DNA from 3 places in the Streptomyces sp. NPDC036813 genome. Region 3 is predicted to be linked to each of the others. Evidence: riboswitches for the same ligand, from Rfam matches in the RefSeq annotation. Region 3 holds a riboswitch; each other region holds the start of a gene.
The links. A riboswitch is a leader RNA that binds a small molecule or an ion and turns the genes downstream of it on or off. The one in region 3 is predicted to bind cobalamin.

Region 1 (7,061 bases), on a different contig from region 3:
TGAATCATCGCCGCATCCAGGGACACGCGCGTCGTCAGCACGTTGATCCGCAAGCGCCTGCCCAGGGTCTGTCCCTTCGGTCTTGCTGAATGTCACGGAAACCTGGTCGAGTTCGTTCCGGACGGGCCGTACTCTGGCCGGTATGGCCCACGCGAAGACCTCCTATGTCTGCCTGCCCTGTCGGGCCTCCTACAAGCAGCCGTACCTCGGTGACCACGACCGGCTCTGCCCGCGATGTGCCGAGCCGCTGATCCATGTGGGTTCCGCCTTCGCCCCGCCGCGGCGGCGCGACACCGCTGCATGGCGGACCCTGTCGGTGCTCTTGAATGCCGGTGTCCGCTTCCACAAGAGTTGCTGTGGCGGCCCTGGCTATCGTCCGCGCACACTCAGCGAGGTGCGCGAGCGAATGGCATACGCGCGAAAGACCGGTGAACCGCTCGCGCGTGCATTGGTGCGCCACGAGCTGCCGTAGCCCTTGGCGCAACAGAGGGACCATGGGGATCTTCGGCGACAACCCGACGGCAGGATCGGACACCGCGCTCCTCCGTTCCGGCTCGGCGGCCCGGACGGCCGGTTCCGGCACAGGCTGCGAGGTCTCCCCCACCGTGCCTAGGATGGAACGGCGGGACAAGCCGGCGGCGCCACCACGCCACCGCCTGCACCACTCAATCCGATCTCGTCATCACCGCATTCGGCACGTGCCGGGTCGGTGCTGAGCACGCCGGGCCACCCCAGGGCAGGCCCCGGCTCTGCAGCCGTTGATCCCGTGCCAGTCGGATTTCCCCGCTCCCTGTCGAGATACAGCAACGCGCTGGGGCATCGATCCGGAGTGGCTCGTCAATGAGAAATCCCGGCGTGCCGAGGCGGCCGGAGGAACCATGAAAGAGTCACTGCACAACCTCGCCGACAAGCTCTCGAAGAACCGCTCGTTGCGGCCGGGAAACATCGTGTTCCATCTGTCCGGAGACGGCGGCGGCACATACGTTCTCGAATGCGGGTCGAACGAGGTGAACGTTTCGGAGAACGTGGCGGCCGGCGTGGGCAGGCCCACCCTGGTCGAGGTGATCGGCGACGCGGCAGCCGTCCGTGCCGTTCTCGACGGACAGGTCGACGCACGGAAGCAGTTCCTTTCCGGCGGCATCCGGGTCCGCGGCGACCTGCGTTACGTCAGCGACAGCGCCCTCGAACTGGGGCTGCTGGACCAGCCGCTCTGACAGCCATTCCGCCATCCACCGAAGGGGTTTTCTGCCATGGCTACGACGACGGGGCAGGTACAACAACTGTCCATCCTTTCGCCGACCACGGCATGCGTCTGGATAGGTCCCACACCGGACAACGTCGAAGTGCTGGCTGTCAGTAACAACGGGTCGGCGGCCGACACCGCGTATGCGGCCAACCTCGTCCAGTCGCTCGCCGCCGCGGCGACCAACTATCGCACTGTCGCCGCCGGGCACGGCGACAGCGACGCAATAATCACCACGGTCCAGATCGACCCGGTGTGACGGTGAAGGGCGCGTGTTGTCATGGCTGTCACAGAAGGTTACGTTCAGCGGTTGTGGTCCGTGCAGGGGGGAGCCCCGATGGCGTGCCTGTGGGTGGGGCCCGACCCGGCGGCGAGCGAACTGCTGACCGTCCAGTCGAGCGCGGCAGAGTCCGAGGCCGCCCGCACCGCAAAGCGCCTGATGGTCCAGGTCATGGCGAACGCGCTCGTCACCGGACGCGCGGTCCAGGCCAACCACGCCGACGGCTCGGCCGAGGTGCTCGGGGTCGTTCTGACCGCCGGGAACATCAACACCCACCCCTTGCAGATGGACGCCCTGGAGGTCACCCAGGGCGTGCAGGACCTCGGCCATTCCGTACCGCTGGTGGCCGACAAGCGGACCGTGGTGCGAGCGTATCTGAGCTACTACGGCGGCGCGCCCGTCACGGTCACGGGCCAGTTGTCGGTGCGAAGGCCGTCGACCGCGCCGGTGGTCGTCACCTCCGCCAACACGGTGACCCTCAATCACGCTGACGCGGGTGACCTCACCCGCGCCCGTGACGACGCCAACCGCAGTCTCAACTTCGTGCTGCCGGCCGCCGCCACCGCTGCCGGCCAGCTCACGGTATGGCTGTCGGGCGTGACCGACAGCGTGACCGGAAACCCGATCGCGCTCGGCGGCGAACGCCGTCCCACGGTGACCTTCCAGCCCAGCCCTCCGCTGCGAGTGCGGATCGTCAGGTTCACCTACCAGCAGGGCACACCGCCGGTCACCCATGCTCCACGCAACATCGACTTCGACCTGCTGGTTTCCTGGCTCCGCCGGGCCTATCCGGTGCCCCAGGTGCTGCACTCGCAGGCCGTGGTGGCCGCCACGGCGCCGGTCCCGTTCGTCTCCAGCGACATCAACGCGCAGCTGGCCGCGATCCGCACCCAGGATGTCAGCGCCGGAACCGACGCGCGCACCCACTACTACGGCATGGTCAGCGACACGGGCTTCTTCATGCGAGGCGCTGCGGCGAGCGTCCCCGACACCAGCCCTGACCCGGCGGTCGTGGCCTGCGGTCCCACGGGAATACCCAGCGGAAGCTTCAGCTGGGACGTGGACGGGTCGTACGGAGACTGGTACGGGGGTCACGAACTGGGCCACACGTTGGGCAGGCGCCATCCGGGATTCTGCGGGGAGACCGCGGACGACCTCAACAACTACCCCTTCCCCGCCGGACAGCTGTCCAAGACCGATGCGGGGTTCGCGGGCTTCGACGTCGGCGATCCGGCCAACACCCGACCCATGACCGCCATGCCGGGCATCCAGTGGCACGACATCATGACCTACTGCGTTCGGGAGTGGCCGTCCGTCTACACCTACGAGGGGATCCGGAGCCGCCTGGTGGCCGAGAACGCCCTGCCGTCGTTCGCCAACGGTGGCGGCGGCCCTGCTCCCGGACAGACCGTGGTCAACGTCGTCGGCACCGTGAACCTGACGCAGGGCCGGGGAAGAATCGCCTTCGTCAATCCGGCTCCGAACGTGTCACCCACCGCCCCGGTACCGGACAGCCCCGTAACGCTGCGGTTCACCACCGCGGACGGCGTCGTGGTCGAAGAGCACGGCGCACCGGTCAAGCTCGACTCCGAGCTCGCCCCCGACGAGGACCGAGTCGGCATCGTCGACGCCACGGTCACCGCCGGCCCGGAGGTGTCCGCGGTCGAACTGGTCGTCGGCGGGGCCGTGGTGGACACCTTCCGTGCCGGGGCGGCACCACCGATCACGCGTGCCGTGCGTACCGAGCTGGTCGACGGCCGGAGGTTGAGGGTCGCAGCCGACCTGGTGCGGCCCGCCGAGGAGGGCCACACCTTCACCGTCCAGCTCAGCGATGACGAGGGCCGGACCTGGCAGACGGTCGGTGTGGGGCTCAAGACGCCGTCCGTCACCCTGGATCCGAGCCAGCTCGACTCCGGTCAAGAGCTGTTGGTACGCGTCATCGCGACCAACGGCTTCACCGCCGTGGTGGGACCCAGCGAGTCGTTCGTGATCTGATCCACGACACTCCGGGGCATGACGTCGGCCGATGGGCGACGTCATGCCCCGGCGAGCGTCACGGTGGCCGGGAGACGGGTCTCGTTCCGCACAAGTCCGACGCTGCCGAGACAACGCTGCCGGGACAATGCGGGACCGTTCCGGCACCCCCGCCCGCACCGCATCCGCACGGACATCGGCGTCATCGAGACGATCACCGCCGCGGTCGAGATGGAGGAGACTCTCTACGAGCTGCGGCGAGCACAGCGCCGGCGGGAAAGCGCCTGTGCGGCGGGCCTCCTGCCCCGTGGCCTGCGCGGTACGAACGTGATCCGCCTCACCGTGCAGATATTGAGCGTCCCGCTCTCTTCTCCCACGGTCACCCCCTAGGCTGGCCCGTGCAGCTGGTTCGCCCCGTCCGCCAGGCGGGATGCGTCGCAAGAGGGAACCCGGTGGGAATCCGGGACTGCCCCGCAGCGGTGAGCGGGAACGACCGCCGTCATACGCACTGGGCCCGGGGAGGGCCTGGGAAGCGACGGCCAGTAGGTGTCTCGTACGACTTCGTACGACGAGACGTGCCCGCGAGTCCGAAGACCTGCCAACTGCCCGTGTGCGAACCACTCGTGCGCGGACATCCCGGTGACCTCGAGGGCGGGTCGGCGAACACACCGAACGGACGGCCGTCGGCCGGCACCGTCCGGCATGTTGTTCCTTCGCGTCCTCACCCCGTTTCCGGGATCTCAGGGATTCATCTCGCGAAGGAGATCTCCGTGACCACCAAGCCCGCAGCCGCGGCAGCACGGGCCACCGTGTACGGCTACCCCCGCCAGGGACAGAGCCGGGAACTGAAGAAGGCGATCGAGGGTTACTGGAAGGGCCGCATCACCGCCGACGCCCTCCACGCCACGGCCGCCGACCTGCGCCGTACGAACTGGCAGCGGCTCGCCGAGGCCGGCATCGACGAGGTGCCCACCGGCGACTTCTCGTACTACGACCACGTCCTGGACACCACCGTCATGGTCGGCGCCGTCCCCGCCCGCCACCGGGACGCCGTGGCCGCCGATCCGCTCGACGGGTACTTCTCGATGGCCCGCGGCACGCAGGACGTCGCGCCGCTGGAGATGACCAAGTGGTTCGACACCAACTACCACTACCTGGTGCCCGAGCTGGGTCCGGACACGGTCTTCGCCGCCGACGCGAGCAAGCAGGTCGACGAGCTGAAGGAGGCGCTGGCACTGGGGCTCACCGCCCGGCCCGTGCTGGTCGGCCCGGTCACCTACCTTCTGCTGGCCAAGCCTGCACCCGGCACATCGCCCGACTTCGAGCCGCTCACCCTGCTGGACCGGCTGCTGCCGGTGTACGCCGAAGTCCTGGCCGACCTGCGCGCCGCAGGAGCCGAGTGGGTCCAGCTGGACGAACCCGCCCTCGTCCAGGACCGCACACCGGCCGAACTCGACGCCGCCACCCGCGCCTATCGAGACCTCGGCGCCCTCACCGACCGGTCCAGGCTGCTCGTCGCGTCCTACTTCGACCGGCTCGGCGAGGCCCTGCCGGTACTCGCCAAGGCCCCGGTGGAGGGCCTGGCCCTGGATTTCACCGAGGCCGCCGCCGCCAACCTGGACGACCTCGCCGCCGTCGGGGGTCTGCCCGGCAAGCGGCTGGTGGCCGGAGTCGTCAACGGCCGCAACATCTGGGTCGACGACCTGGCCAAGTCCCTGTCCATCCTGGGCACTCTGCTCGGACTGGCCGACCGGGTCGACGTCTCCGCCTCCTGCTCCCTGCTGCACGTCCCGCTCGACGCGACCGCTGAACGGGACATCGAGCCACAGATCCTGCGCTGGCTCGCCTTCGCCCAGCAGAAGACACGCGAGGTCGTCACGCTCGGCAGGGGCCTCGCCCAGGGCACCGGCACGATCACCGCCGAACTGGCCGCCAACCGGGCCGACCTCGCCTCACGAGCGGGCTCGCCCATCACCCACGACCCGGCCGTGCGGGCCCGCGCCGCCGCGGTCACCGACGCCGACACCCGCCGTTGCCGGCCCTACGCCGAACGCGCCGCGGCCCAGCGGGCCCACCTGCGCCTTCCCCTCCTTCCGACCACGACCATCGGGTCCTTCCCGCAGACCGGCGAACTGCGCACGGCACGCGCCGACCTGGGCGCCGGCCGCATCGACGCAGCAGGCTACGAGGAACGGATCAAGGCGGAGATCCAGGAGGTGATCGCCTTCCAGGAGAAGACCGGCCTGGACGTCCTCGTGCACGGCGAGCCCGAACGCAACGACATGGTCCAGTACTTCGCCGAGCAGCTCACCGGCTACCTCGCCACCCGACACGGCTGGGTCCAGTCCTACGGCACCCGCTACGTCCGCCCGCCCGTCCTCGTCGGCGACATCTCCCGCCCCGAGCCCATGACCGTGCGCTGGACGACGTATGCCCAGTCCCTCACCGACCGCCCGGTCAAAGGCATGCTCACCGGTCCGGTCACCATGCTCGCCTGGTCCTTCGTCCGCGACGACCAGCCCCTGGCCGACACCGCCCGTCAGGTCGCCCTCGCCCTGCGCGACGAGGTCAACGACTTGGAGGCGGCGGGCACTTCGGTGATCCAGGTGGACGAACCCGCGCTGCGCGAGACCCTGCCGTTGCGCGCGGCCGACCGTCCGGGCTACCTGGACTGGGCGACGGAAGCCTTCCGGCTGACCACCGGCGGGGTGCGCCAGGACACACAGATCCACACCCACATGTGCTACGCCGAGTTCGGCGACATCGTCCAGGCGATCGACGACCTCGACGCCGACGTCATCAGTCTGGAGGCCGCCCGCTCCCACATGCAGGCCGCCCGCGAGCTCGCCGCCCACGGCTACCCGCGCGAGGCCGGACCCGGAGTCCACGACATCCACTCCCCCCGCGTCCCGAGCGCCGAGGAGGCCGCCGACCTGCTCCGCACGGGCCTGAAGGCCATTCCCGCCGAACGGCTCTGGGTCAACCCCGACTGCGGCCTGAAGACCCGCGGCTGGCCCGAGACCCGCGCCTCCCTGGAAAACCTGGTCGCCGCAGCCCGCACCGTGCGAGGGGAGCTGTCCGCCTCGTGAACTGACCGGACGATGCTTGGGCCGGGGCGCCACGAGCGAGCACCCCGGCCCGGATGAGCCCGCCGGGTAGAAAGCCGACGGCCGCGTATCCCTCCTCGGTCGTCGGCACCCGGCTCCACTTCGGCGCGCCGGCCGCGACCGCGACGGGACCGAGCTTCTCGTACGGATTCAGCCCGTCCATGAGGCGGTGGAGCGAGCCGGGCCGCTGCCGCCGGGGCGCCGGTCCGGGCGGCAGCGACGGGCCCGGTCAGGCCGCGGCGGCCGCCGGTGTGCAGCGCTCGGCCTCGTCGAGCCACTCGATCACCGAGGTGCGCGCCCGGGCGACCCGTGAGCGCACTGTGCCGACGGGGCGGTCACTGACCCCTGCCGCCTCCGCGTAGGGCAGCCCCACCAGCTGGGAGAGGTCGAACGCCTCACGGCGGTCTGCAGGAAGGGCGTCCAGCAGGTCGGCGAGGGCGATGCCGTCGTCGAAGCG
Region 2 (7,061 bases), on a different contig from region 3:
CGGCGACCACGGCTGCGGCCCCGGCACCCATCACGGCGGTGACGGCAGCGGCCGTCGCTTTGACAGTGCGCACGGGAACCAGTTTCCCGGCGTGCTCCGTCCCAAGCCACCGGAAGCGACATGCGGGGTGATCACTCCCACCGCACGGCGCTCACCCGGCCCCCCTCACCCCCGCTGCCCATAACCCCGCAGCCGCTCCCCCACCTCCGCCAGCTGCTCCTCGGTCAGCAGGTTCGGGGCGAGGCCGGGCACCGAGGACGCCGTGAGCCACAGGCGGCACATCCACTCCAGTTGGGCGGTGCGGTCGTAGGCCTGGTCGAGCGTGGCGCCGTAGGTGATCGTGCCGTGGTTCTGCAGGAGGCAGCCCGTGCGGCCGGTCAGGGCCCGCAGCATGTTCTCGGCCAGCTGCTGCGTGCCGTAGGTGGCGTAAGGGGCGACCCGGACCGGGCCGCCGAGGGCCGCGGCCATGTAGTGGACGAGCGGGAGCTGCGGCACGAGAGTCGAGACCGCCGTGGCGTGGACGGCGTGCGTGTGCACGACGGCCCGGGCGTCCGTCGTGCGGTAGACGGCGAGGTGCATCGGCAGCTCGCTGGTCGGCACCAGGGTGCCGCGCAGGTGCCGGCCGTCGAGGTCGACCGCCGTCAGGTCCTGTGGGCGCAGCCGGTCGTAGGCCACGCCCGACGGAGTGACCAGGACCAGGTCACCGACGCGTACCGAGACATTGCCCGACGTCCCGACCACCAGCCCGTCCGCGACGGTCCGGCGCGCCGTGGCGACCAGTTCCTCCCAGGCGCGGGCCTCCCGCTCACCGGCCTCCCGCTCGCGGGTCTCTCCCGCGCGGCTCTCCTCCGCGCGGGCCTCCCCCTCGCCGTCCGTCCCCTCGCCGGCCACCCGTCCGTCCTGCCGCTCCCGCCGCTGCTCCGTCATGCCGCGATCCTGCCAGTCCCGGGTGACCGAAATCTCTTTCCCGGTGCCCGCGAACGGCCCAAAGACCCTGTGCCGGGCCCCCGGCCCGTGTGCCGCCCGGGCCGGCACGGCGGAACGGAGCAGCGCCCCCCTCTTTCCGACATCGGGACGCCCGGCTCAGTTCACCTTCCGTTCACTCAGGTTGCCTACGTTCAACCCGCCAATGACTTCGAACGAATGCCTGGGTAAATGGAAAGCTTCTCGCTGATCCTCGCGATCGTGGTGGTAACCGCGCTTGCGTTCGATTTCACGAACGGTTTCCACGACACCGCCAACGCGATGGCCACCACCATCTCGACCGGCGCGCTGCGGCCCAAGATCGCCGTGGCCATGTCCGCCGCCCTCAACCTCGTGGGCGCCTTCCTCTCCGTGGAGGTCGCCAACACGATCTCCAAGGGTCTCGTCGACGAGAGCGGCATCCGTCCCGAGGTCATCTTCGCCGCCCTGGTCGGCGCGATCCTCTGGAACCTGCTGACCTGGCTCGTGGGCCTGCCCTCCAGCTCCTCCCACGCCCTCATGGGCGGTCTGATCGGCGCCACCGTCGCCTCCGCCGGCTTCGGCGCGGTCCACGGCGACGTCCTCGTCACCAAGGTGCTGCTGCCCGCGGTCGCCGCCCCGGTCGTCGCCGGCGTCGCCGCGATGGTCGCGACGCGTCTGTCGTACACGCTCGGCAAGAAGGCCGACGGCAAGGCGGCCGAGAAGGGCTTCCGGGCCGGCCAGATCGCCTCCGCGGGCCTGGTCTCCCTCGCCCACGGCACCAACGACGCGCAGAAGACGATGGGCATCATCACCCTCGCCCTGGTCGCCGGCGGCGCCATCGCGCCCGACTCCGACCCGCCCACGTGGGTGATCCTCTCCGCCGGCCTGGCCATCGCGCTCGGCACCTACATCGGCGGCTGGCGCATCATCCGCACCATGGGCAAGGGCCTGACGGACATGCAGCCGCAGCAGGGCTTCGCCGCCCAGACCAGCGCGGCCACCGCCATCCTGGCCTCCTCCCACCTCGGCTTCTCGCTGTCCACCACGCACGTCGTCTCCGGCTCCGTGATGGGCGCGGGCCTGGGCCGCAAGGGCGGTGTGGTGCGCTGGTCGACCGCGACCCGCATGTTCATCGCCTGGGGCCTGACCCTGCCGGCCGCCGCGCTGGTCGGCGCGCTCGCCGAGTACGTCACCGGCTTCGGCGCCTGGGGCACCGCGGCTGTCGCCGTCTTCCTTGTGGCCGCCAGCTTCGGCATCTGGAAGATCTCCCGCCGCGAGGTCGTCGACCACACCAACGTCAACGCCGTGGAGGAGGAGCCGGCCGGCGTGGTCACCACCGCGATCGCCGCCGTGACCCCGCCCCCGGCCGCCGGCCCCGCCGTCACGGACGGCCTGACGGCCACCATCCCGGCCCCCGCCGCCGCGACGGCGGAGCAGCCGGCCACCGCGAACCCGGCCCCGGCCGTCTGACCGCCGCTCCCGGGTACGAAGGAAGAGAAGCAGCATGAAGATCGACTGGTCGGCCCTCGGCTCCGTCTTCGGTGTCAGCCTCGTGGTCACCGTGGGTCTGGTGGCCCTGTTCACCCTCGGCATCATGGGCCTGTCCCGCCGCGAGCGGGCTCAGGCCCAGGGCGGCTCGGCCGCCCTCGCGGTCACCGGCGCGTACGCCTGCTTCGCGGCGTGCGCGGCGGCGGTGGCGTACGGCATCAGCCTGATCGTCGCCTGACCGGCTTCACCACACAGGACGCGGGGTGCCCGAGCGGCACCCCGCGTTCCGCTGTGACCTGGCAGGTCGCCTCCGTGTGGGCCTGCCCACACTCCTCCGCCCCAGGTCAAGGGCAAGTTGACGGCCCTCGAACAGCCGTGGTGGACTGCCGGAGCCAAGTTGCGGCGGCAGGAGAGGAAGCCGGTGGAAGTCCGGCGCGGTCCCGCCACTGTCACCGGGGTTGAACGACCCCGGGAGCCAGGAACTCTCACCGCCGATCTCCTTCGAACCAGGGCGCGGACACCCTGAGTGAGGACATGACGCCATGTGCGGCTGCCGGTTGAGGACCAGGCCCATCAGCGACGCCCAGCCCGACCCCACGGCGGGCTGAGCCCCGTGCGAGCCGAGCGCGTCTTCGCGTACGGCGCCGCCGCCGGCCTCCTCGGCGACCTCATCCTCGGTGATCCGCGCCGCGGGCACCCGGTCGCCGTGTTCGGACGGGCCGCGGGCGCCGTCGAGCGCACCCTGTGGCGCGACCACCGCGGCTGGGGCGCCCTGCACACCGCCGTCTGCGCCGGCGGCGCCGTCGCCCTCGGGGCCGTCGCCGCCCGCTCCGTACGCCGCTCCCCCGCCGCCTCCGTCGCCCTGACCGCCGCCGCCACCTGGTCCGTGGTCGGGGGGACTTCGCTCGCGCGCGAGGCCCGCGCCATCGGGCGCGCACTGGAAGCCGGGGATGTCGAGGCGGCGCGGGCCCGGCTGCCCCATCTGTGCGGCCGGGACCCGCAGGCGCTGGACGCCGACGGGATCGCCCGGGCCGTGGTCGAGTCGGTCGCCGAGAACACCTCCGACGCCGTCGTGGGCGCCCTGGTGTGGGGCGCCGTGGGCGGGGTGGCCGGGCTGCTCGGGTTCCGGGCGGTCAACACCCTGGACGCGATGGTCGGTCACAAGTCACCGCGGCTGCGGCGCTTCGGCTGGGCCTCCGCCCGCCTCGACGACGTGGCCGGCTGGCCGGGGGCCCGGCTGACCGCCGTCCTCACCGTGCTCACCGGCCCGGACCGGCGCGGTGCCGTGCGGGCCTGGCGGACGGACGCGGCGAAGCACCCGAGCCCCAACGCGGGCCCTGTGGAGGCCTCCTTCGCGGGCGCGCTCGGCGTGCGGCTGGGCGGCACCCTGTCGTACGGCGGACGGGTGGAGCACCGGCCCGTGCTGAACACGCGGGGCCGCGCCGTCACCACCCCCGACATCCGCCGGGCGGTACGGCTGTCCCGGCGCGTGAGCTGGCTTGCGCTCGGCGTGTGCGCGGGCGCACGCCTCATCGGGAAAGGGCGTGATCGATGAACGGCGGTCTCCTCGTCGCCGGCACCACCTCCGACGCCGGAAAAAGCGTCGTGACCGCAGGGATCTGCCGGTGGCTGGTGCGGCAGGGCGTGAAGGTGGCGCCCTTCAAGGCGCAGAACATGTCCCTCAACTCTTTCGTCACCCGCGAGGGCGCCGAGATCGGGCGGGCGCAGGCCATGCAGGCCCAGGCCTGCCGGATCGAGCCGACCGCGCTGATGAACCCGGTGCTGCTCAAGCCCGGTGGCGAGCAGAGCAGCCAGGTGGTGCTGCTGGGCAAGCCGGTGGGTGAGCTGAGCGCCCGCGGCTACCACGGCGGACGCCAGCAGCAGCTGCTCGGCACGGTCCTGGAGTGCCTGGCCGAGTTGCGGGGCACGTATGACGCGGTGATCTGCGAGGGGGCGGGCTCGCCGGCCGAGATCAATCTGCGCCGGACCGACATCGTGAACATGGGCATCGCGCGGGGTGCGCGGCTGCCCGTGCTCGTCGTCGGCGACATCGACCGCGGGGGTGTCTTCGCGTCCTTCTTCGGCACCGTCGCCCTGCTCTCGCCCGAGGACCAGGAACTGGTCGCCGGGTTCCTGGTGAACAAGTTCCGCGGTGACGTCTCCCTGCTGGAGCCGGGCCTGGACATGCTGCACGGCCTGACCGGGCGGCCCGCCTACGGCGTCCTGCCCTTCCGGCACGGGCTCGGCATCGACGAGGAGGACGGCCTGCGGGTGTCCCTGCGCGGCACCGTCCGCGAGTCGGCCGTCTCCCCGCCCGTCGGCGAGGACGTGCTGCGGGTCGCCGTCTGCGCGATCCCGCTGATGTCCAACTTCACCGACGTGGACGCGCTGGCCGCCGAACCGGGCGTGGTCGTGCGGTTCGTGGACCGTCCGGAGGAGCTGGCCGACGCGGACCTCGTGGTGATCCCGGGCACGCGCGGGACCGTGCGGGCTCTTCAGTGGCTGCGGGAGCGGGGACTTGCCGACGCCCTCGTGCGCAGGACCGCCGAAGGCCGCCCGGTCCTCGGCATCTGCGGCGGCTTCCAGGTGCTCGGCGAGCACATCGAGGACGAGGTCGAGTCGCGTGCGGGACAGGTCGACGGGCTCGGCATCCTGCCCGTGCGGGTGCGGTTCGCCCGCGAGAAGACCCTCACCCGGCCGGTCGGGGAAGCCCTCGGCGAACGGGTCGAGGGGTACGAGATCCACCACGGGGTCGCCTCCGTGACGGGCGGGGAGCCCTTCCTCGACGGCTGCCGCGTCGGCGAGACGTGGGGCACCCACTGGCACGGCTCGCTGGAGTCGGACGGCTTCCGCCGCGCCTTCCTGCGCGAGGTGGCCGCCGCCGCGGGCCGCCGCTTCGTGCCCGCGCCGGACACCTCCTTCGCCGCGCTGCGCGAGGAGCAGCTCGACCGGCTCGGCGACCTCATCGAACAGCACGCGGACACGGACGCGCTGTGGCGGCTCATCGAGTCCGGCGCGCCGCAAGGACTGCCTTTCATTCCACCGGGAGCGCCCGCATGAGCACAGTGTTGTTGTTGTCGACCGCCGACACGGATCTGCTGGCGGCCCGGGCCTCCGGCGCGGACTACCGGATCGGCAACCCCACCCGCGTCGACGTCGCCGCCGAACTGCCGGGCCTGCTCGACGGCGCGGACCTGGCCGTCGTACGGCTGCTGGGCGGCAAACGGGCCTGGGAGGACGGGCTCGCCGCGCTGAAGGCGTCCGGCGTCCCGACGGTGCTGCTGGGCGGCGAGGCCGTCCCCGACGCCGAGCTGATGGCCGAGTCGAGCGTGCCGGCCGGCGTGGTCGCCGAGGCGCTGCGGTACCTGGTCGAGGGCGGCCCCGAGAACCTGCTGGAGCTGTCGCGGTTCCTGTCGGACACCGTGCTGCTGACCGGTGAGGGCTTCGAGGAGCCGCGCAAGATGCCGGAGTACGGTGTCCACGGCTCGTACCCGCTGGAGGACGGGCGTCCGACCGTGGGCGTGCTCTTCTACCGCGCCCACGAACTGAGCGGCAACACCGCCTTCGTCGACACCCTGTGCGAGGCGATCGAGGCGCAGGGCGCCAACGCGCTGCCCGTGTACTGCGGTTCCCTGCGCGGCGCGGACGCCGGGCTGTACGAACTCCTCACGCGGGCCGACGCGCTGGTCGCCACCGTGCTCGCGGCCGGCGGCACGCACGCCTCGCAGGCGTCCGCGGGCGGCGACGAGGAGGCCTGGGACATCGGCGCGCTCGCCGAGCTGAACGTCCCGGTGCTGCAAGGGCTCTGCCTGACCTCGTCGAAGAGCGCCTGGGAGGAGTCGGACGCGGCCCTGTCCCCCATGGACGCGGCGATGCAGGTCGCGATCCCGGAGTTCGACGGCCGGCTGATCACCGTGCCGTTCTCCTTCAAGGAGCAGGGCCCGGACGAGGTCCCGGTCTACGTCGCCGACCCGGAGCGGGCCGCGCGCGTCGCCGGGATCGCCGTGCGGCACGCCCGGCTGAAGCACAAGCCGAACGCCGAGAAGAAGATCGCGCTGGTCTTCACCGCCTACCCGACCAAGCACTCCCGCGTCGGCAACGCCGTCGGCCTGGACACGCCCGCGTCGGCGGTGCGGGTGCTGGACGCGCTCAGGGACGCCGGGTACGCGCTGACCGAGTACCCCTCCGGCGGTGACGAGCTGATCCACCGGCTGATCGAGGCCGGCGGCCACGACGTCGAGTGGCTGACCGAGGAACAGCTGGCCTCCGCGCCCGCGCGGGTGCCGCTGGCGGACTACCGGGCGTGGTTCGACAAGCTGGACCCGGAGCTCAGGAACGCCATGCTTCAGGCGTGGGGCGAGCCGCCGGGCTCCCTGTACGTCGACGGCGACGACATCGTGCTGGCGTCCCTGCAGTTCGGGAACGTCGTCGTGATGATCCAGCCGCCGCGCGGCTTCGGCGAGAACCCGGTCGCGATCTACCACGACCCCGACATGCCGCCGTCCCACCACTACATGGCGGCCTACCGCTGGCTGGACAACAGCTTCGGCGCGGACGCGATCGTGCACATGGGCAAGCACGGCACGATGGAGTGGCTGCCGGGCAAGGGCCTCGGCCTGTCCGGCGGG
Region 3 (7,061 bases):
GACGGTGTCGCAGGAGTCCTTCGGCAGGGGGCGTTCGATGTACTGCGCCTGCCCGCCGTCCCGGTGCGGCGGCACGACCATGCGCCGGGCGATCTTGTTGGCGACCTCCGGTCCCTGCTCCTTGCGCACCAGGTGCAGACAGGCGTCGATGCCGGCGGCGGTGCCCGCCGAGGTGATCACCGGATCCTCGTCGACGTAGAGCACGTCCGGCTCGACGACCGCCCGCGGGTACTGCCGCCGCAGCTCCTCGGCGTGGTGCCAGTGCACCGCGCAGCGCCGCCCGTGCAGCAGCCCGGCGGCGCCCAGCACGAACACGCCGGAGCACACGCTCAGCACTCGCGACCCGCGCTCCGCCGCACGCACCAGGGCATCCAGCAGTGCCGGCGGATAGATGCGGTGCGTGTAGTCGTCGCCCGCCGGGACGACGATCAGATCGGCCTCCGCCAGCCGGTCCAGGCCGTACGGCGTGGACACGGTCAGCCCGCCGACATGCGTGCCCAGCGCCGGGCCCTCGGCGGAGACGACCGCGAAGTCGTACATCGGCAGTCCGTCGTCGCTCCGGTCGAGACCGAAGACCTCGCACACGACCCCCAGTTCGAAGGGATGCACGCCGTCGAGCAGGACGGCCGCCACGTTCTTCAGCATGCTGCCAGTGTGCCTCGCCGATGGCAGTAATTCGAGGCTCTACGGCAGTCCTGCCACTCACGGTAAGGAGTGTCCCGCGCGAGAGTGGTGTCCATGAACGGAAACCAGATCGAAGGTCTCATCGGAATGCTCTTCACCCTGGGGATCCTGGTCCTCCTGATCCTGCCGTCCCTGCTCGGCACCGTGCGCGAGCGGCGGATGGACCGGCAGATCAAGGAGGCCCAGGAGACCAGGGGAGAGACCACGCCTCAGAAGTCCTCGTCCAGGTCGACGGTGCCCTCCACCGCGACCTGGTACGCAGACGGGCGCCGCTCGAAGAAGTTGGTCAGCTCCTGAACGCCCTGCAGCTCCATGAAGGAGAAGGGGTTCTCCGAGCCGTACACGGGGGCGAAGCCGAGCCGGGTGAGCCGCTGGTCGGCGACACACTCCAGGTACTGCCGCATCGAGTCGGTGTTCATGCCCGGCAGGCCGTCGCCGCACAGGTCGCGCGCGAACTGCAGCTCGGCCTCGACGGCCTCCTCGAGCATGTCGGTGACCTGCTGCCCGAGCTCCTCGTCGAAGAGGTCCGGCTCCTCCTTGCGGACGGTGTCGACCACGTCGAAGGCGAACGACATGTGCATGGTCTCGTCACGGAACACCCAGTTGGTGCCGGTGGCGAGACCGTGCAGCAGGCCCCGGCTGCGGAACCAGTACACGTACGCGAAGGCGCCGTAGAAGAACAGGCCCTCGATGCACGCCGCGAAGCAGATGAGGTTCAGCAGGAAGCGGCGCCGGTCGGCCTTGGACTCGAGGCGCTCCAGCTTCTCGACCTCGTTGATCCACTTGAAGCAGAAGCCGGCCTTCTCCCGGATGGACGGGATGTTCTCCACCGCGTCGAAGGCGGCCGCGCGGTCCTCCGGGTCGGGCAGGTACGTGTCCAGCAGCGTCAGATAGAACTGGACGTGCACGGCCTCCTCGAAGAGCTGCCGCGACAGGTACAGGCGCGCCTCGGGCGAGTTGATGTGCTTGTAGAGCGTCAGCACCAGGTTGTTCGCGACGATCGAGTCGCCCGTCGCGAAGAACGCCACCAGACGGCCGATGAGGTGCTGCTCCGCCGGAGTCAGCTTCGCGAGGTCGGCGACGTCCGAGTGGAGGTCGACCTCCTCCACGGTCCAGGTGTTCTTGATGGCGTCCCGGTAACGCTCGTAGAAGTCCGGGTAGCGCATGGGGCGCAAGGTCAGTTCGAAGCCCGGGTCGAGGAGATTCGTGTTACGGGTGGTCATTACTGGCAGGCCTCGCAGGACTCGGGGTTTTCCAGGGAGCAGGCGATCGCCTCTTCGGAGGGCGCCTGCTGGACGGGGACGGTGGCCTGCGCCTGGGCGGCGCGGGCGATGCGCGTCGCCGGGCGCGAACGCAGGTAGTACGTCGTCTTCAGCCCGGACTTCCAGGCGTAGGCGTACATCGAGGAGAGCTTGCCGATCGTCGGCGTCTCCAGGAACAGGTTGAGCGACTGCGCCTGGTCCAGGAACGGGGTCCGGGCCGCCGCCATGTCGATCAGGCCGCGCTGCGGGATCTCCCACGCCGTGCGGTACAGCCGCCGTACGTCCTCGGGGATCCAGGCGAAGTCCTGCACCGAGCCGCTCGACTCGCGCAGCGCCTCACGGGTGCGGGCGTCCCACACGCCGAGCTGCTTCAGTTCGGCGACCAGATAGGAGTTCACCTGGAGGAACTCGCCGGACAGCGTCTCGCGCTTGAACAGGTTCGACACCTGCGGCTCGATGCACTCGTACACGCCCGCGATGGAGGCGATGGTGGCGGTCGGCGCGATGGCGAGGAGCAGGGAGTTGCGCATGCCGGTTTCGGCGATACGGCGGCGCAGTGCCTCCCAGCGCTCCGGCCAGGTCAGTTCCACGTCGTAGTGGTCGGGGTGCAGCACGCCGCGCGCGGTGCGGGTCTTCTCCCAGGCCGGCAGCGGGCCGTTGCGCTCGGCGAGGTCGGCGGAGGCCTCGTACGCGGCGAGCATGACGCGCTCGGCGATCCGGGTGGACAGGGCCATGGCCTCGGGGGAGTCGAACGGCAGCCGCAGCTTGAAGAAGACGTCCTGCAGTCCCATCGCGCCCAGGCCGACCGGGCGCCACTTGGCGTTGGAGCGGCCCGCTTGCTCGGTCGGGTAGAAGTTGATGTCGACGACGCGGTCGAGGAAGGTGACGGCCGTGCGGACGGTGGCGTCCAGCCGCTCCCAGTCGATGTCCCCGTCGGCCACGAACGCGCCGAGGTTGACCGAGCCGAGGTTGCAGACGGCCGTCTCACCGTCGTCGGTGACCTCAAGGATCTCCGTGCAGAGGTTGGAGGAGTGGACCACGTGGCCCGGCAGGGCCGTCTGGTTGGCGGTGCGGTTGGCTGCGTCCTTGAAGGTCATCCATCCGTTGCCGGTCTGCGCGAGGGTGCGCATCATGCGGCCGTACAGCTCGCGGGCCGGAAGCGTCTTCTTCGCCAGCCCCGCGTCCTCCGCCTTGCGGTACGCGGCGTCGAACTCCTCGCCCCACAGGTCGACCAGCTCCGGCACGTCGGCCGGCGAGAACAGCGACCACTGCGCGTCCGCGTTGACCCGGCGCATGAACTCGTCCGGGATCCAGTGCGCGAGGTTCAGGTTGTGCGTACGGCGGGCGTCCTCACCGGTGTTGTCCCGCAGCTCCAGGAACTCCTCGATGTCGGAGTGCCAGGTCTCCAGGTACACCGCGGCCGCGCCCTTGCGCCGCCCGCCCTGGTTCACCGCGGCGACCGAGGCGTCCAGCGTCTTCAGGAACGGCACGATGCCGTTGGAGTGCCCGTTGGTGCCGCGGATCAGCGAACCGCGGCTGCGGATGCGGGAGTACGACAGCCCGATGCCGCCGGCGTGCTTGGAGAGCCGCGCGACCTGGTGGTAGCGGTCGTAGATGGAGTCCAGCTCGTCCAGCGGGGAGTCGAGGAGATAGCAGGACGACATCTGGGGGTGCCGGGTGCCGGAGTTGAAGAGGGTGGGGGAGGAGGGCAGGTAGTCGAGGCGGCTCATGAGCCCGTAGAGCGCCGCGACCTCGTCCACGGAACGGACGGTGTCGTCCTCGGCGAGGCCGCTCGCCACCCGCAGCAGGAAGTGCTGGGGCGTCTCGATCACCTTGCGGGTGATCGGGTGCCGCAGGAGGTAGCGGCTGTGCAGGGTGCGCAGGCCGAAGTAGCCGAAGCGGTCGTCGGCGCGGGTGTCGACGAGGGCGTCGAGCCGCTCGGCGTGCAGCCGTACGAACGCCGCCGTCCGGTCCGCGATGAGCCCCTCGCGGTGCCCCACGGTGACCGACTCCGTGAACGACGTGACGCCCTGGGAGGCGGCCTGTGCGCGGATGGTGAGGGTGAGCAGACGGGCGGCCAGCCGGGAGTAGGCGGGGTCCTCGGAGATGAGTCCGGCGGCGGCCTCCGTGGCCAGCTCCCGCAGCTCCGCCTCGTCGGCGTGCGCCGAGCGGCCGCGCAGCGCGGCGGCGGCGACCCGGCCGGGGTCGGCGTCGGGGAGGTCGATGGTCAGCTCGGTCAGGGTGCGCAGCAGCGCGGCACCGGGACCGTCCTGCTCCCGCTCGGTGGCTGAGGCCGGATCGGCTGGCGCGATGGTCACGTGGGGCTCTCCCTCGCTCGGCACGGGGCCTCGGCGAGGGCAGGGGGCAGCACACGAGCGCACGCGGCGTCGCGTCCACCGGCCCATTCCACGAGGCCCGGACGTCAGGGCACGCCGGCCGGGTGGCCGGGTGCACTGTCGGCAGGTCCTCGGACTGGACCAGCGTGCGCGAAGCACGCATGTACACCGTTGCGGGACAGTTCCGGATTCGCACCGGATTCCCCTGCGACGACAGCGAGCATGAGCATACATCTAGTGCCGGGCTGTCGCGTCACCCCCAGATGTTGTGTTGCGCTGATCTCACAGCGTCAACTCGTAGGTGAGGAGCATGATGTCGTCGAGGTCGGGGAGCGGGTTCCAGTCCCGCTCGGGCGTACGGACGAAGCCCAGCCGTTCGTAGAGGCGGTGGGCGGTGACCATGGTCCGCTGGGTCGACAGAACGATCGCTCCGCAGCCGTCGACGGCCCGGGCCCGGTCGATGCAGGCCCGCACCAGCGCCTCACCGGCGCCTTGGCCGCGAGCCGCGCGGGCGACGGCCAGCATGCGGATCTCGGCCTCGCCGGGACGCGCGATGTCGGCCATGGGGCCGCCGGCCGGTACGAAGGTGACGCCGCCGAGAAGGGTGTCGTCGGCCGTGGCGACGAGCACCTCGGCCGCGGCGGCACGCTTGGCGACGTCGCGCAGCTCGCCGAGGTACTCGTCGCTCTCGCCGAAGTCCAGGAGCCCGTCCTGGAGATAGGCCTGGGCTGTGATCTCGCCGAGGGCGGCGTGTTCATGGGGTGCGACGGGCCGGATCACGATGTCCATGACGGTGAGTGTGCCCCACGGGTACGACGACGGGCCGCCGGTTTTTCTCCGGCGGCCCGTGCGCGTGGGTTGCTCAGTGACCGGCGCCCGCCGTGGCCGGGGGGAGTTCGGTCTGGACGCCCGGGTCGCCGGCGTCCGCCGTGTAGTCCTCCGGCCGGGTCTCGTCGACGCCCTCGGGGGCCTTGACGGCCTTCAGGACGAGCGTGAGGACCACGGTCACCGCGACGTTCAGCACGAACGCCGTGAGGCCGATGTAGCCGATCTCGCCGATGCCGGGGATCTCCTTCGCGGAGCCGCCGAAGTGCTTCTGCGTCGGCGAGGCCACCCCGTACGCGGCCAGCGTGCCGTAGGCCATGCCGACCGCCCAGCCCGCCAGCAGTGCCCAGCGGTGGAACCAGCGCGTGAACAGGCCGCCGACCAGGGCCGGGAAGGTCTGCAGGATCCAGATGCCGCCCAGCAGCTGGAAGTTGATCGCGACCGTCTTGTCCATGGTGAGGACGAAGACCAGCGCGCCCACCTTCACCAGCAGGGAGACGATCTTGGAGACCTGGGCCTCCTGCTTCGGCGTGGCGTCCTGCTTGATGAAGTCCTTGTAGATGTTGCGCGTGAAGAGGTTCGCCGCCGCGATGGACATGATGGCCGCCGGGACCAGCGCGCCGATGCCGATCGCCGCGAACGCGATGCCCGCGAACCAGTCCGGGAACATGTCCTCGAACAGCTGCGGGATGGCCAGCTGGCCGTTCTGCACCTTGACGCCGGCCGCGATCGCCATGAAGCCGAGCAGCGCGAGCAGGCCCAGCATCAGGGAGTACAGCGGCAGGATCGTGGTGTTGCGCCGGATCACCTCACGGCTCCTGGACGACAGGGTCGCGGTGATCGAGTGCGGGTACATGAACAGCGCGAGCGCGGAGCCGAGCGCCAGCGTCGCGTACGTCCACTGGCCGGCCTCCGCCGGGGCGAGCGCGCCGCGCGGCTTGCCGGTGGCCGGGTTGACCTGGCTGAACGCGTGGCCCGCCTTGGCGAAGATGTCGTCGAAGCCGCCCAGCTTGATCGGGATGTAGATGATCGCCACCGCGATGACGATGTAGATCAGCGCGTCCTTCACGAAGGCGATCAGCGCGGGGGCCCGCAGACCGGACGAGTAGGTGTACGCCGCCAGCACGCCGAACGCGATCAGCAGCGGCAGGTCCTTGACGAACCAGTTGGTGTTCTCGCCGCCGCCGACGCCCATCACGTCCAGCACGGCCTGGATGCCGACGAGCTGGAGCGCGATGTACGGCATCGTCGCGAGGATGCCGGTCAGCGCAACCGCCAGCGACAGCCCCTTGGAGCCGAAGCGGCCGCGCACGAAGTCCGACGTCGTCACGTACCCGTGCTTGTGCGACACCGACCACAGCCGGGGCAGGAACGTGAAGATCAGCGGGTAGACGAGGATCGTGTACGGCACCGCGAAGAAGCCGGACGCGCCCGCCGCGTAGATCGCCGCCGGCACGGCGACGAACGTGTACGCCGTGTACAGGTCGCCGCCGAGCAGGAACCAGGTGATCCAGGTACCGAACGACCGTCCGCCCAGGCCCCATTCGTCGAGGCTGTGCTCGTTCTCGGCCTTGCGCCAGCGCGCGGCCAGGAAGCCGAGCACGGTGACGAGCAGGAAGAAGAAGATGAAGACGCCGAGTGCGACGCCGTTCACGCCGTCCTTCACTTGTCCGCACCGCCCTTCCGGGAAGCACGGGCGCGCTGGTCACGCCGCCACAGCTGGTACGCGATCACGGTCAGCGCCGTGGAGATGATCACCCACAGCATCTGGTACCAGTAGAAGAAGGGGATCCCGATGAACGCCGGGTCCACCTTCGCGTAACTTCCGACCCACAGCATCGCCACGAAGGGCGCTACCAGGCAGAGGGCGATGACGACGCGCACGGGCGTCACCGTCGCCGGTCTGGACACATCTGGCGCATTCGTCATCGCGCGGTTCCGTCCCCTCACTGAT

Region 1: another riboswitch for cobalamin. It lies ahead of metE (5-methyltetrahydropteroyltriglutamate--homocysteine S-methyltransferase); the one in region 3 lies ahead of ACZ67Q_RS08730 (ribonucleoside-diphosphate reductase subunit alpha).
Region 2: another riboswitch for cobalamin. It lies ahead of ACZ67Q_RS12165 (cobalamin biosynthesis protein); the one in region 3 lies ahead of ACZ67Q_RS08730 (ribonucleoside-diphosphate reductase subunit alpha).

What each region holds. Positions count from the first base shown of each region.
Region 1 is NZ_JBVJPV010000002.1:652,958-660,018, reverse strand. It holds gene ACZ67Q_RS07035 (deoxyxylulose-5-phosphate synthase) at 143-472, shown strand; gene ACZ67Q_RS07030 (SCP2 sterol-binding domain-containing protein) at 879-1,214, shown strand; gene ACZ67Q_RS07025 (hypothetical protein) at 1,251-1,502, shown strand; gene ACZ67Q_RS07020 (hypothetical protein) at 1,581-3,518, shown strand; gene ACZ67Q_RS07015 (hypothetical protein) at 3,537-3,887, shown strand; cobalamin riboswitch at 3,886-4,114, shown strand; gene metE (5-methyltetrahydropteroyltriglutamate--homocysteine S-methyltransferase) at 4,268-6,586, shown strand; partial or broken gene ACZ67Q_RS07005 (sigma factor-like helix-turn-helix DNA-binding protein) at 6,834-7,058, opposite strand.
Region 2 is NZ_JBVJPV010000004.1:478,052-485,112, reverse strand. It holds gene ACZ67Q_RS12185 (alpha/beta hydrolase) at 1-73, opposite strand, end outside; gene ACZ67Q_RS12180 (class II aldolase/adducin family protein) at 166-927, opposite strand; gene ACZ67Q_RS12175 (inorganic phosphate transporter) at 1,156-2,415, shown strand; gene ACZ67Q_RS12170 (hypothetical protein) at 2,450-2,671, shown strand; cobalamin riboswitch at 2,796-2,937, shown strand; gene ACZ67Q_RS12165 (cobalamin biosynthesis protein) at 3,047-3,988, shown strand; gene ACZ67Q_RS12160 (cobyric acid synthase) at 3,985-5,493, shown strand; gene cobN (cobaltochelatase subunit CobN) at 5,490-7,061, shown strand, end outside.
Region 3 is NZ_JBVJPV010000003.1:256,053-263,113, reverse strand. It holds gene ACZ67Q_RS08745 (GlxA family transcriptional regulator) at 1-645, opposite strand, end outside; gene ACZ67Q_RS08740 (hypothetical protein) at 739-981, shown strand; gene ACZ67Q_RS08735 (ribonucleotide-diphosphate reductase subunit beta) at 894-1,907, opposite strand; gene ACZ67Q_RS08730 (ribonucleoside-diphosphate reductase subunit alpha) at 1,907-4,264, opposite strand; cobalamin riboswitch at 4,388-4,512, opposite strand; gene ACZ67Q_RS08725 (GNAT family N-acetyltransferase) at 4,565-5,071, opposite strand; gene mctP (monocarboxylate uptake permease MctP) at 5,145-6,773, opposite strand; gene ACZ67Q_RS08715 (DUF3311 domain-containing protein) at 6,770-7,036, opposite strand.